Regions from separate parts of the Paenibacillus sp. FSL H3-0469 genome, predicted to be linked through region 1. Evidence: riboswitches for the same ligand, from Rfam matches in the RefSeq annotation. Region 1 holds a riboswitch; the other holds the start of a gene.

Region 1 (4,994 bases):
TTACCGAATGAATTGGTTCCAAGACCCAGGGCGGACACCTGAAGGCCGCTATTGCCTAGACGGTTATATCGCATGCTCTCACTTCTCCTTATCTAGTAGTACTTAACAAGAATCCCGCACAAGCAGCTTGCCGCCGGACTCCAGGCGGCTGCCTTGCGAACGGGCGAGATTAATTACTGCATGCTCCTCCTCGAGCAGTTCGATCTCCTCGCCCAGCTTGAGGAGCAGCCTGGAGAAGCTGCTTAGGACACTATCCGTAATGTATCCGGTGAATTGCCCCGGGTGGGTGAACACCTCAAGCATATGCCGGAGCGGGTCTGTGCCGGAGCCGAACTCTCCGTTCATACGGCTCAGGGTAGCCTCAAGATCGCGGATCAGGCTATCGAGGTGGTTGTATTTATCCTCCAGCAGCAGCATGACCACCAGACCGTAATTCACCGATTGCTGCCGGGACTCTACGTTCTTGGCCAGCTGGCGTGCCGCCTCACGCAGTCCGTCCACTTCTATACGCAGCAGTCCTGCGAGGCTGTGCAGACGATGCTGCTGTACCCCGGCATATCCGGCGTACAGGCCGCTGCCGGTAACCTGGCCGCTAACATAAATACTGCCGGTGGCTATAATCGTAGATTGGCGGATATCGCCATAGACGTACACATTCCCCAGGGCTTCGATCCGTACAGATCCTTCCAGATCTCCCGGTACAATAATGTCGCCTGCGAACATAACGTCGCCCGCAGGCTCTGTCATCTCTCTGGTCAGCAGACAGAGCGGAGGGAAGTCGCAGATCCGGATGCTGCCGCTTCCTCCGCAGATGCGGGGTCTGCCTGTGTGGTTGGCTACGATATTACCGCAGGGAAGGAGCTTGGCATGATTGCCGGCAGCAAAGTAGATATCCTGCGGCGGGGGAGGGGGCAGAACCCTTCCGTCTGTGTCGAGGCCGGGAATGCCTTCCTCCGGCGGCAGTTTGCGGGCGAAGACCTCACCTGCAAAGGTAAAGGGAGCTCCCGGGAAACGGAGATACTCCAAGGGTTCCGCAGGCTTCTGAGCGGGGGATTCCTGTCCCCCAAGCATTCTGTTCCCCTCCAGTGTATGCTCCGGCAGCAGGAATTCCAGCCGGGCTTCCTTGCCGGGCAGCGGAGCTCTTCCTTCTGCGATGCATACGGGAAGATATGTAGGATTCTCCAGCTCCGCGTACAGGGCGGGAATGTTCAGGCTGCGCAGAATGAAACGGTTGTCCAGTGAAGAAATAATCTGTTCTATGGTGAGCGTGGACAGCAGCACCGCCGGGTTGGGCTGGGCACGGACGACCGCCTCGAAGGCGGCGGGACAGTTAACCAGATTCCAGGCGTACTTCTCTGCACGGTATAAAGTGAAGTGGACCTTGAGCTTGTCAGGCGATACGGTAATTTCATACTGCGGCTTCTCGCAGATCTCCCAGGTAATATAATCTGACTTGGTCACCTCGGTTGGCTCTGTAACGGTCTTCCAGTTGATCTTCAGGACAACAGGGTGGATCGCAGAAATGCGGGCGGGAGCGCCTCCGGGGAGCGGGGGAGTAATGAATATCTGGTTGTCCTGCACGAGGATAATTCCATTCTTATCTCCAGTTGTCCCGTCAGAAGTCCGGCCCTCCACAGAGAATGAATCCAGGAGACCTTTACGTTCAAGCATCAGGGACTCTACGAATTCATATCGGCTTGGTTCGATATCCTGCTGCGGCATGGTTGTAACCTCACTTTTTCGTATGATCAATGGCAATTCGTACAGAAAAAGAACATCATCAAGCCCGGAAGTCTTCCTCCTGAACAGCTGGCTTAAGTGGTCTCTATTGGCAGCCTGGCAACCGTAAACGCGGATTCTGGCGTTCTTAGGCCCATAGCTTTGCGTCCTGCCCTTTCGGGAAGTTTGCCTTTAGAAATAGATCAATGATATACATCCTGTAGAGGCGATGAATTGTGATCGACTGCAATCGACAAAAAGAATCATAAATAGTTCTTATGCGTCATTAACTTCTGCAAACAAGCTTAATTCTAGTACTTAAAGAGCTATTTTTCAACTATATTATGCCTATTTATCAAAAAACTCGAAATATGCAGCTCTATTTCGACAAAAAAACTGGTTTCCCAGCGCTTACAGCTTATGGAAGAGGGAGATGAGAAGAAATGCGGGTATTCAGCTGTTGGAACACCCTGGGCTTGGTAAAACCCGGACTGTTCCTTTTTAATAAGCAGTATTGCGAATGATTATGTCATATATGTGTTAACTATGTAAATAAACACAAACTTTCAGTGTATTATTTCGTAATAAAACCGAAGACATCACAAATTCGTTGTAATATAATCTAACTCATACCAAAGAAACGCGAGTTAATGTTAACTAAACTAACATTAATAGAGATAGCGACATCAGGAGAGGAGCATAAACCATGCAGATTGCAGCAACACCTTACATCTGGCCTTATGACGGGGCAGTGGACCCGGCGAAGACAGCGCTGATGATTATCGACATGCAGACGGATTTTTGCGGCAAGGGCGGTTACGTCGAGAGAATGGGTTATGATCTCTCATTAACGGCGCGGGCGATTCAGCCCATTCAGCGGCTGCTGGCACGTATCCGGGACATCGAAGGGTTCACCGTGATTCATACCCGCGAGGGGCATAAGCCGGATCTGTCGGATCTGCCGGCGAACAAACGCTGGCGCAGCCGCCAGATCGGGGCCGAGATCGGCTCCGAAGGACCGGCGGGGCGAATCCTCGTGCGGGGGGAGCGCGGCTGGCAAATCATTGAGGAGCTGGCGCCTGCCCGCGGAGAGTACATTATAGACAAGCCGGGCAAAGGCAGCTTTTATGCAACCGACCTGGACCTAATCTTGAAGAATAAAGGAATTACCCATCTGATTCTGACTGGTATTACTACCGATGTCTGTGTACACACCACGATGCGGGAGGCCAATGACCGGGGGTACGAGTGTCTGATCCTTGCGGATTGCACGGGAGCGACGGATGAAGCGAATCACCTGGCGGCGTTGAATATGGTTCAAATGCAGGGCGGGGTGTTCGGCAGTGTAAGTGATTCGCAAGCGGTGCTTAAGGCACTGGAGCAATACTAAATCATTCATAAACGGGGGAATTACCATGTGGAACAAGTCCAGAACGAAAGCACTGATGCTGTTAACCTCGCTAATGCTGCTCCTGACCGCCTGCGGTAACAATACGGATGCCGGAAAGGCCGAAGGACAGGGAGCAGAAGGCTCAGGCGAGCTGAAAAAGGTGGTGCTCCGGCTGAAGTGGATTCATCAGGCGCAGTTTGCCGGATTTTATACCGCAGTGGAAAAAGGCTTCTATAAAGAAGCGGGGCTGGATGTTGAGATCCGCCCGGGGGGCTCGGATTTCCCGGCTGTGCAGATGGTAGCTTCCGGCAGTGAGGAGTTCGGAGTTACCGGTGCCGACCAGGTCGTCATTGCCAGAGAGAAAGGCGTCCCGGTCAAAGCATTGTCCGCGATCTACCGCAAAACCCCGTTCGTCATGTTCGCGCTCAAAGAGTCCGGGATCAAGACAATGGAGGATCTTGTCGGGCAAAAGGTAGGCATTAAGCTGGGCGGAAACGAAGAGCTGACCTTCCGTGCCATGGAGAAAAGTGCGGGCATCGAACCTTCGAAAATTGAAGAGATGCCGGTCAAATATGATCTGAGTCCGCTGTTAACCGGTCAGGTCAAGGCTTGGCCCGGATATGTCATTAATGAGGTGCTGGCTGTAGAGGAGCAAGGCAAGGAAGTGAATATTATTGATCCGAACGACTATGGCATCAATTTCTATGCCGATACCTTGTTCACCACGGAGTCTGTTATTAAGAAGGACCCGGAGATGGTCGCAAGCTTCGTGCAGGCATCTATGCAGGGCTGGGATTATGCGGTCAAGCATCCGGAGGAGGCAGCGGAATTCGGTCTGAAATATGGCGAGAAGCTGGATCTGAAGCATGAGGTCAATATGATGAAGGCCAGCATTCCGCTGCTTGATCCGGAGAAGCTTCCGCTGGGCTCAATGGACGAGGCGTCCTGGGAGACATTGCAGAAGAATTTGGTCGAGCTGGGCTTTGTGAAAAAGGAACAGGACATCGGCGGATTGTTCACCAACGAGTTTTTGAAATAAGGAGGGACCCGATAATGACAACAGCGATCAAAGAACAGCTGGATGCTGCCTCCGCGCAGCATCCCGGTACCCGGGAAACGATGCTCTCCCTGCGCAATTGCTCTCTTTCCTTCGGCAACGTGCCTGTGCTGGATCAGGTCAGTCTTGACGTATACCGCAATGAGTTCATTTCGATTCTCGGACCGAGCGGCTGCGGGAAATCTACAACACTCCGGCTGATGCTGCGATTGTTAAGTCCGGAGGCCGGTGGAGAAGTGGCGTATGCCTCCCCGGATCTGTCCCTGGGCATGGTCTTCCAGAAGCCGGTCCTGATGCCGTGGCTCAGTGCGCTGCAGAACGTAATGCTGCCGCTTGAGCTGGGCGAGAAGAAGAAATTCAGCAAAGCCGAGGCACGTGAAAAAGCAGAAAGTGCCCTGCGCCTGGTCGGCCTTCAGGATTATCTGAACCACTTTCCGCATCAGCTCAGCGGCGGGATGCAGCAGCGGGCGGCGATTGCCCGGGCTCTGGCGGCCGATCCGACGGTGCTGCTGATGGATGAGCCGTTCGGCGCGCTGGATGAGCTGACGCGGGAGAAGCTGAATTTCGAGCTGCTGCGGCTGTGGGAGAGCCCGGAGACCAGTCTAAGCAGCATTGTAATGGTTACCCATTCGATTCATGAATCCGCGCTGCTGTCGGACCGGGTCGTGATGATGTCTCCCCGGCCTGCCGGTGTGACGGATATCATTCCGGTGACGCTGCCCTCCCCGCGTGAAGCGGGCATGGAAGAGCTGCCGGAATTCCACCGGATTGTCAAGGAACTGAGAAAGCGGGTGAAGCATCTATGACGGTCAAAATCAAAGACACCCT
Region 2 (4,994 bases), 980 kb from region 1:
GTGTCGGCTCTACCGTTGGCGTTGGTGTCGGTACGGCTGTCGGCGTTGGTGTAGGTTCTACCGTTGGTGTTGGCGTAGGCACCGCTGTCGGCGTTGGTGTTGGCACTGCCGTTGGCGTTGGTGTAGGTTCTACCGTTGGTGTTGGCGTCGGCACCGCTGTCGGCGTTGGTGTTGGCACTGCCGTTGGCGTTGGTGTCGGTACGGCTGTCGGCGTTGGTGTCGGCTCTGCCGTTGGCGTCGGTGTCGGTACTGCTGTCGGTGTCGGTGTTGGCACTGTTGTTGGCGTCGGTGTTGGCAACGCTGTTGGCGTCGGTGTTGGCACTGCCGTTGGCGTTGGTGTTGGCTCTGCCGTTGGCGTTGGTGTTGGCACCGCTGTCGGCGTTGGTGTTGGCACTGCCGTTGGCGTTGGTGTCGGTACGGCTGTTGGTGTTGGCGTCGGCTTCACGGTTGGTGTTGGCGTCGGCTTCACTGTTGGCGTTGGTGTTGGTTTCACAGTTGGCGTTGGTGTCGGCTTCACTGTTGGCGTTGGTGTTGGCTTCACTGTTGGTGTTGGCACCGCTGTCGGTGTTGGCGTCGGCTTTACCGTTGGTGTTGGCGTCGGCTTCACGGTTGGTGTTGGCGTCGGTTTCACTGTTGGTGTTGGCGTCGGCTTCACGGTTGGTGTTGGCGTCGGCTTCACTGTTGGCGTTGGCGTCGGCTTCACTGTTGGCGTCGGCTTCACGGTTGGCGTTGGTGTTGGTTTCACAGTTGGTGTTGGCGTCGGCTTCACTGTTGGCGTTGGTGTTGGTTTCACAGTTGGCGTTGGTGTCGGCTTCACTGTTGGTGTTGGTGTCGGCTTCACTGTCGGTGTTGGCGTCGGCTTCACTGTTGGTGTTGGCGTCGGCTTTACGGTTGGTGTTGGCGTCGGCTTCACAGTTGGCGTTGGCGTCGGCTTCACTGTTGGCGTTGGCTTTGGAGTTGGAGTGCACACAGGTGTAGGTGATGGTTTTATGGTCGGTGTCGGTGTTACTGTTGGAGTCGGTGTTACCGTCGGTGTTGGTTTCACTGTCGGTGTAGGCGTTACTGTCGGTGTTGGCGTTACTGTCGGTGTAGGTTTCACTGTCGGCGTTGGTGTAGCCGTTGGTGTCGGTGATGGACTAGGTGTCGGCGTTGCGGTCGGCGTCGGACTCGGCGGCGGCCCCTCTCCCTCGTACATTCCAAGGTGCATCTCAACCCCGCCGCTAAAAAATTTTGCAATCAGGGTCCCGTACAGCTCTGCTCCGGCATAATGAACATCCGCTTGGGGGGCGAGAATACTACCATAGAAAGAGGTATAAGCGATATTCACCTCAGAAGCCTCGTAAAAGTTGAACAACACTTGACTGGCTCTGCCGTTATTCATTGCAAAACTAGGCACATTGACTGTAGACCCGCTAATATTAATAATCAACGTAGCGTTCGGGGCAATGTTAAACTGGATATTATTTGTTTTTGCCAGAGTCGGGGCATCCAGATGAACAACATTGAAGGCATCCGGCGCATTTATGGTTAGTGTCCCATAGTTATTGGCTACCGATTTCGTATCGGCCAAGGCCCCATACTCTGTAGATCGGGAGATCAGCATCTGCTGCTCGGCGGCAAAATCAATCGGGCTGGCATTTTTCTTCCCGCCTTTGATGTTGACACCAGGCTCATTGGCGGTAAAGCTATCCCCAAATACCACATTTCCATAGATCTCTCCACTGCCTGAATGTACAAAATTCTTGCCGGCCACAAGTACATCCGTCGGCGCAGCATCCCTGTATGCTCTGGCTACCCCGTAACCTCCGGTGAGGGTAATGTTCCCTGCCGCTGCCAGGCGGCCTTCAATCTGATCATTGCCTTGCGTAAAATCCCCGAGAATAAAAGCATTAAAATTCCCTGCGATTCCTAAAACCGGTGTTGGAGTATACGGTACCCCTGAAGCTGCTCTAACATCTGTCCCCCACGTAAAGGCACTGGATAAGGTCAATAGGCCCGCCATTATGATGGCGGCTGTTTTACGTACTCTTTTTTTCAATAGTCCACACCTCCTAGTTACTATTCTATGAATCTGTCACGCGACTATAACAACAAAAAAGACCGCCACGAAGGGTTAGCTTCACGGCGGCCGGACGACCTTAGCCTCAACTTATAGAGACAGTAGATTCCTGACTTTGCGTCCCGTTCTTTCGATACGGTTTGCGTTTGTACATGATTTCGGTATGAAATTGTGATTTGCTTATGTAAATTCGTTGTTGAGTCTATGACATTTGTTACTTTTGTACTAATTTCAGTTTATCCGCTCGCCCACCCTATTGTCAATCCATTCCCAGTATATTTCTTGAAATTATTTTCGCGATGACTCCTCATTTAACCCTTGTACCATAAGGGTTTATGGGCGAGTCTCTTTTTAGCCGCCGACGAAAAAAGTCGAGAAATCAGAGAATTGGCTGCAGCCGTTTATCTCTCTTCTCTATAATTATATGAATTTATATTATTAAAATTTGATGCATTTGTCCTATTTTATTAGTCTCACCCCGTCTCGGCTTACTGTCCGCTCCTATTCAATGCAATTTTACCTATTTGCGGGCATGTCAGCTCTAAAAAAAGTGCCGCCCATAGGGACGACACCTGCTAATAGAATTCATATATTTTGAATAAAATGTCGCCTAGGCAGACCCGAATAGCTGAATCCAGCCAATCATCGATACCCATAGCGGAACACTTAGAATGATCCCGAATACCAAACCACGGCGGAGACTTCCTTCATGACTCATTGCCATTCTCCTTTGAGCTGATTTATTTTTCAATCTTTATTATTTCAATTTTAATATATAATAATTCGTTCTATTTTTTTGTGAAAAATATCACATTATTTAAGTTAATTTATAAAACCCATTGATTAATTTTTGAAAGGTGAGTTACAATGCGAATATACGTTCTCTTCAAGGAGTTGAGAGGGATGCACAGAGCAGAGAGCCAGGATAACCTGCTGGTCAAATCCTATATTTTGCTGCCGCTTATTCTATCCGCCTTCGAGCGCGATGCTTCTGCTATATCCTCAGAGCTGCGCACGCCTGCGCCTTATCTGGAGGTGATCCAGAGGGCCGTCCATGCCGCTTCTGCCGATCTGCGGGAGACCCGTGCCGGGATGCGCGCCCGTGGTCTGAAGGTCTATGAACAGCAGCGGCTGGAGGCGGGCGTTGAAGCCAGATTCGTCTGCAGGGGTTATCACGAGCGGATGCTGCTGCTGGATGATGTGATTGCCGCCCAGGCCACTCTGCATATGCGCAGATATCTGGGTATGGAGAAGACGGAGCAGGGCCCGAAGCAGAGCTAACAAAGAAGCCTGCCGCAAGCGGCAGACTTCTGCATGAAATGATCACCCGGATGCGGTTACATTAACAACGTCCAATACCCTAACGTGCCGCATATAACCACCACAGCTACCGGATACAGGATTCTCCGGCTCACCTGATCCCGGAACGCAAGAAACAAACAAAGCATACAAAGCCATGCAATTAGAAGGCTTCCCATCTATTATGCATACGCTCCTTCCCGGCATTTCTGCCCCTCTCCAGCGGTAGACCGCCTCAGAGCACAACTATCCTTATATATAGGAAGATTTCCCGCCGAATATCCCAATTATACCAGCTGATAACCAATCCAGAGCAATTTTTCTTCAAAATGCCGGCAAGAAATTCACAATTCCTCTTCCAGCACAGGATATTCCCAGAAACCCAGACGTCCCTTAGCAGGTATAGGATGTACCAGCGGAACAACTTCCTCCAGCTTCCAGGCATACCTTCCTTCGGCATAATTGCCGAATACATATTCATTGCCACCCGGCCAGCCTTGCTGCGCAAGCTCCGGCGTCACCTCACAGCAATCCGCAAGGCGGCTGACCGCAATGATCCTGCCGGTTGGCAGATTGTCCGCAGTGTAGCCGTGACGGGCCAGCAACGACTGATACGGCTCCGTCCGGCAGATCGCCTTATTCACCTGCATCCCGGCATGAATGGCTAACTCCCCCCGGTAAGCGGTCCGCCAGCTCCGGGTTTCGATTTGTTTTTCTCCCAGCGCAATTAAGGTGGCCCACGGCTGGCGAATGGTTAGGCATTTCATAGGTGCAGCTTGCCTCCTTATCTTGATCAACTTTTTACTAAGAATTACTATGGCCTCCTATGGGAAAGAATAATAGCTATGAAGGAGGACTGATGAGCGATGGGTAACGGATTAGATCAAGGGTATGGGGTATTAAAATGCAAATTATCCAATGAGAATACCATATATAAGCTAGGCTACAAAAACAATCATATCCAGGTGCTGGTTGACGTTGAAGACGATGACCACAAAAAGTATAGATTAGCCATCAACATCCAATCAAGCAATAAAGCCGAGCATTTACCGGAAGACACTGCCAATCAGGTACTTTATTATGTGGGCGAAGATTTAAAATCGGAAGAAACAGCCCACTGGCTCAAGCTTGAGTCCGGCTTCACGAAGATCACCAGGGAGAACCGGAGCCTTGCCCTTGACTACATCCGGGGAAACCTCGTGATCCCTAACAAGATGGTGGCTCTGCCTAATACAGGCGGGAATGAACTGCAGGACAGCGATCCTCACAATAATCTCTATGACAAAATAACCTCTTACATCGAGGAAGCACACAAGCAGAGGGCCACCCTGTATGCGTTCGGCGAACCTTGGGGGCCTGTGGATAAACCCGACAAATACTTCGGCTTCTCTCCTGGACAGGGCGTTCATAATATCCACATGAATCAAGGCAATGCGGGCGGGTACGCCCGAGAAAATGGTACATGGCAGGACGGCGGAGTGCTTATTCATTTCCAGAACACGAACAGATGGGTGGCTATCTTCCTGGCCTTCCAATCCCAATCCTGGTGTACTAACGACCAGGGAGATGCCACTAAGCCGGTTAGTGAATGTAATCATACCAATGCTTTGTCATGAGCCAACACCATCGCATTAAC

What was found. A riboswitch is a leader RNA that binds a small molecule or an ion and turns the genes downstream of it on or off. The one in region 1 is predicted to bind cyclic di-GMP.
Region 2: it holds a riboswitch for cyclic di-GMP, as region 1 does, so the genes downstream of both, NSS83_RS22275 (choice-of-anchor A family protein) here and NSS83_RS17805 (flagellar assembly protein A) in region 1, are expected to answer to the same signal.

Annotation. Positions count from the first base shown of each region.
Region 1 covers NZ_CP150302.1:4,066,780-4,071,773, reverse strand. The annotation lists gene NSS83_RS17810 (aldo/keto reductase) at 1-74, opposite strand, end outside; gene NSS83_RS17805 (flagellar assembly protein A) at 103-1,722, opposite strand; cyclic di-GMP riboswitch class I at 1,828-1,920, opposite strand; gene NSS83_RS17800 (isochorismatase family cysteine hydrolase) at 2,426-3,109, shown strand; gene NSS83_RS17795 (ABC transporter substrate-binding protein) at 3,135-4,148, shown strand; gene NSS83_RS17790 (ABC transporter ATP-binding protein) at 4,163-4,972, shown strand; gene NSS83_RS17785 (ABC transporter permease) at 4,969-4,994, shown strand, end outside.
Region 2 covers NZ_CP150302.1:5,049,617-5,054,610, reverse strand. The annotation lists gene NSS83_RS22275 (choice-of-anchor A family protein) at 1-2,038, opposite strand, end outside; cyclic di-GMP riboswitch class I at 2,121-2,214, opposite strand; gene NSS83_RS22270 (hypothetical protein) at 2,963-3,340, shown strand; gene NSS83_RS22265 (ASCH domain-containing protein) at 3,703-4,125, opposite strand; gene NSS83_RS22260 (YukJ family protein) at 4,225-4,974, shown strand; gene NSS83_RS22255 (hypothetical protein) at 4,953-4,994, opposite strand, start outside.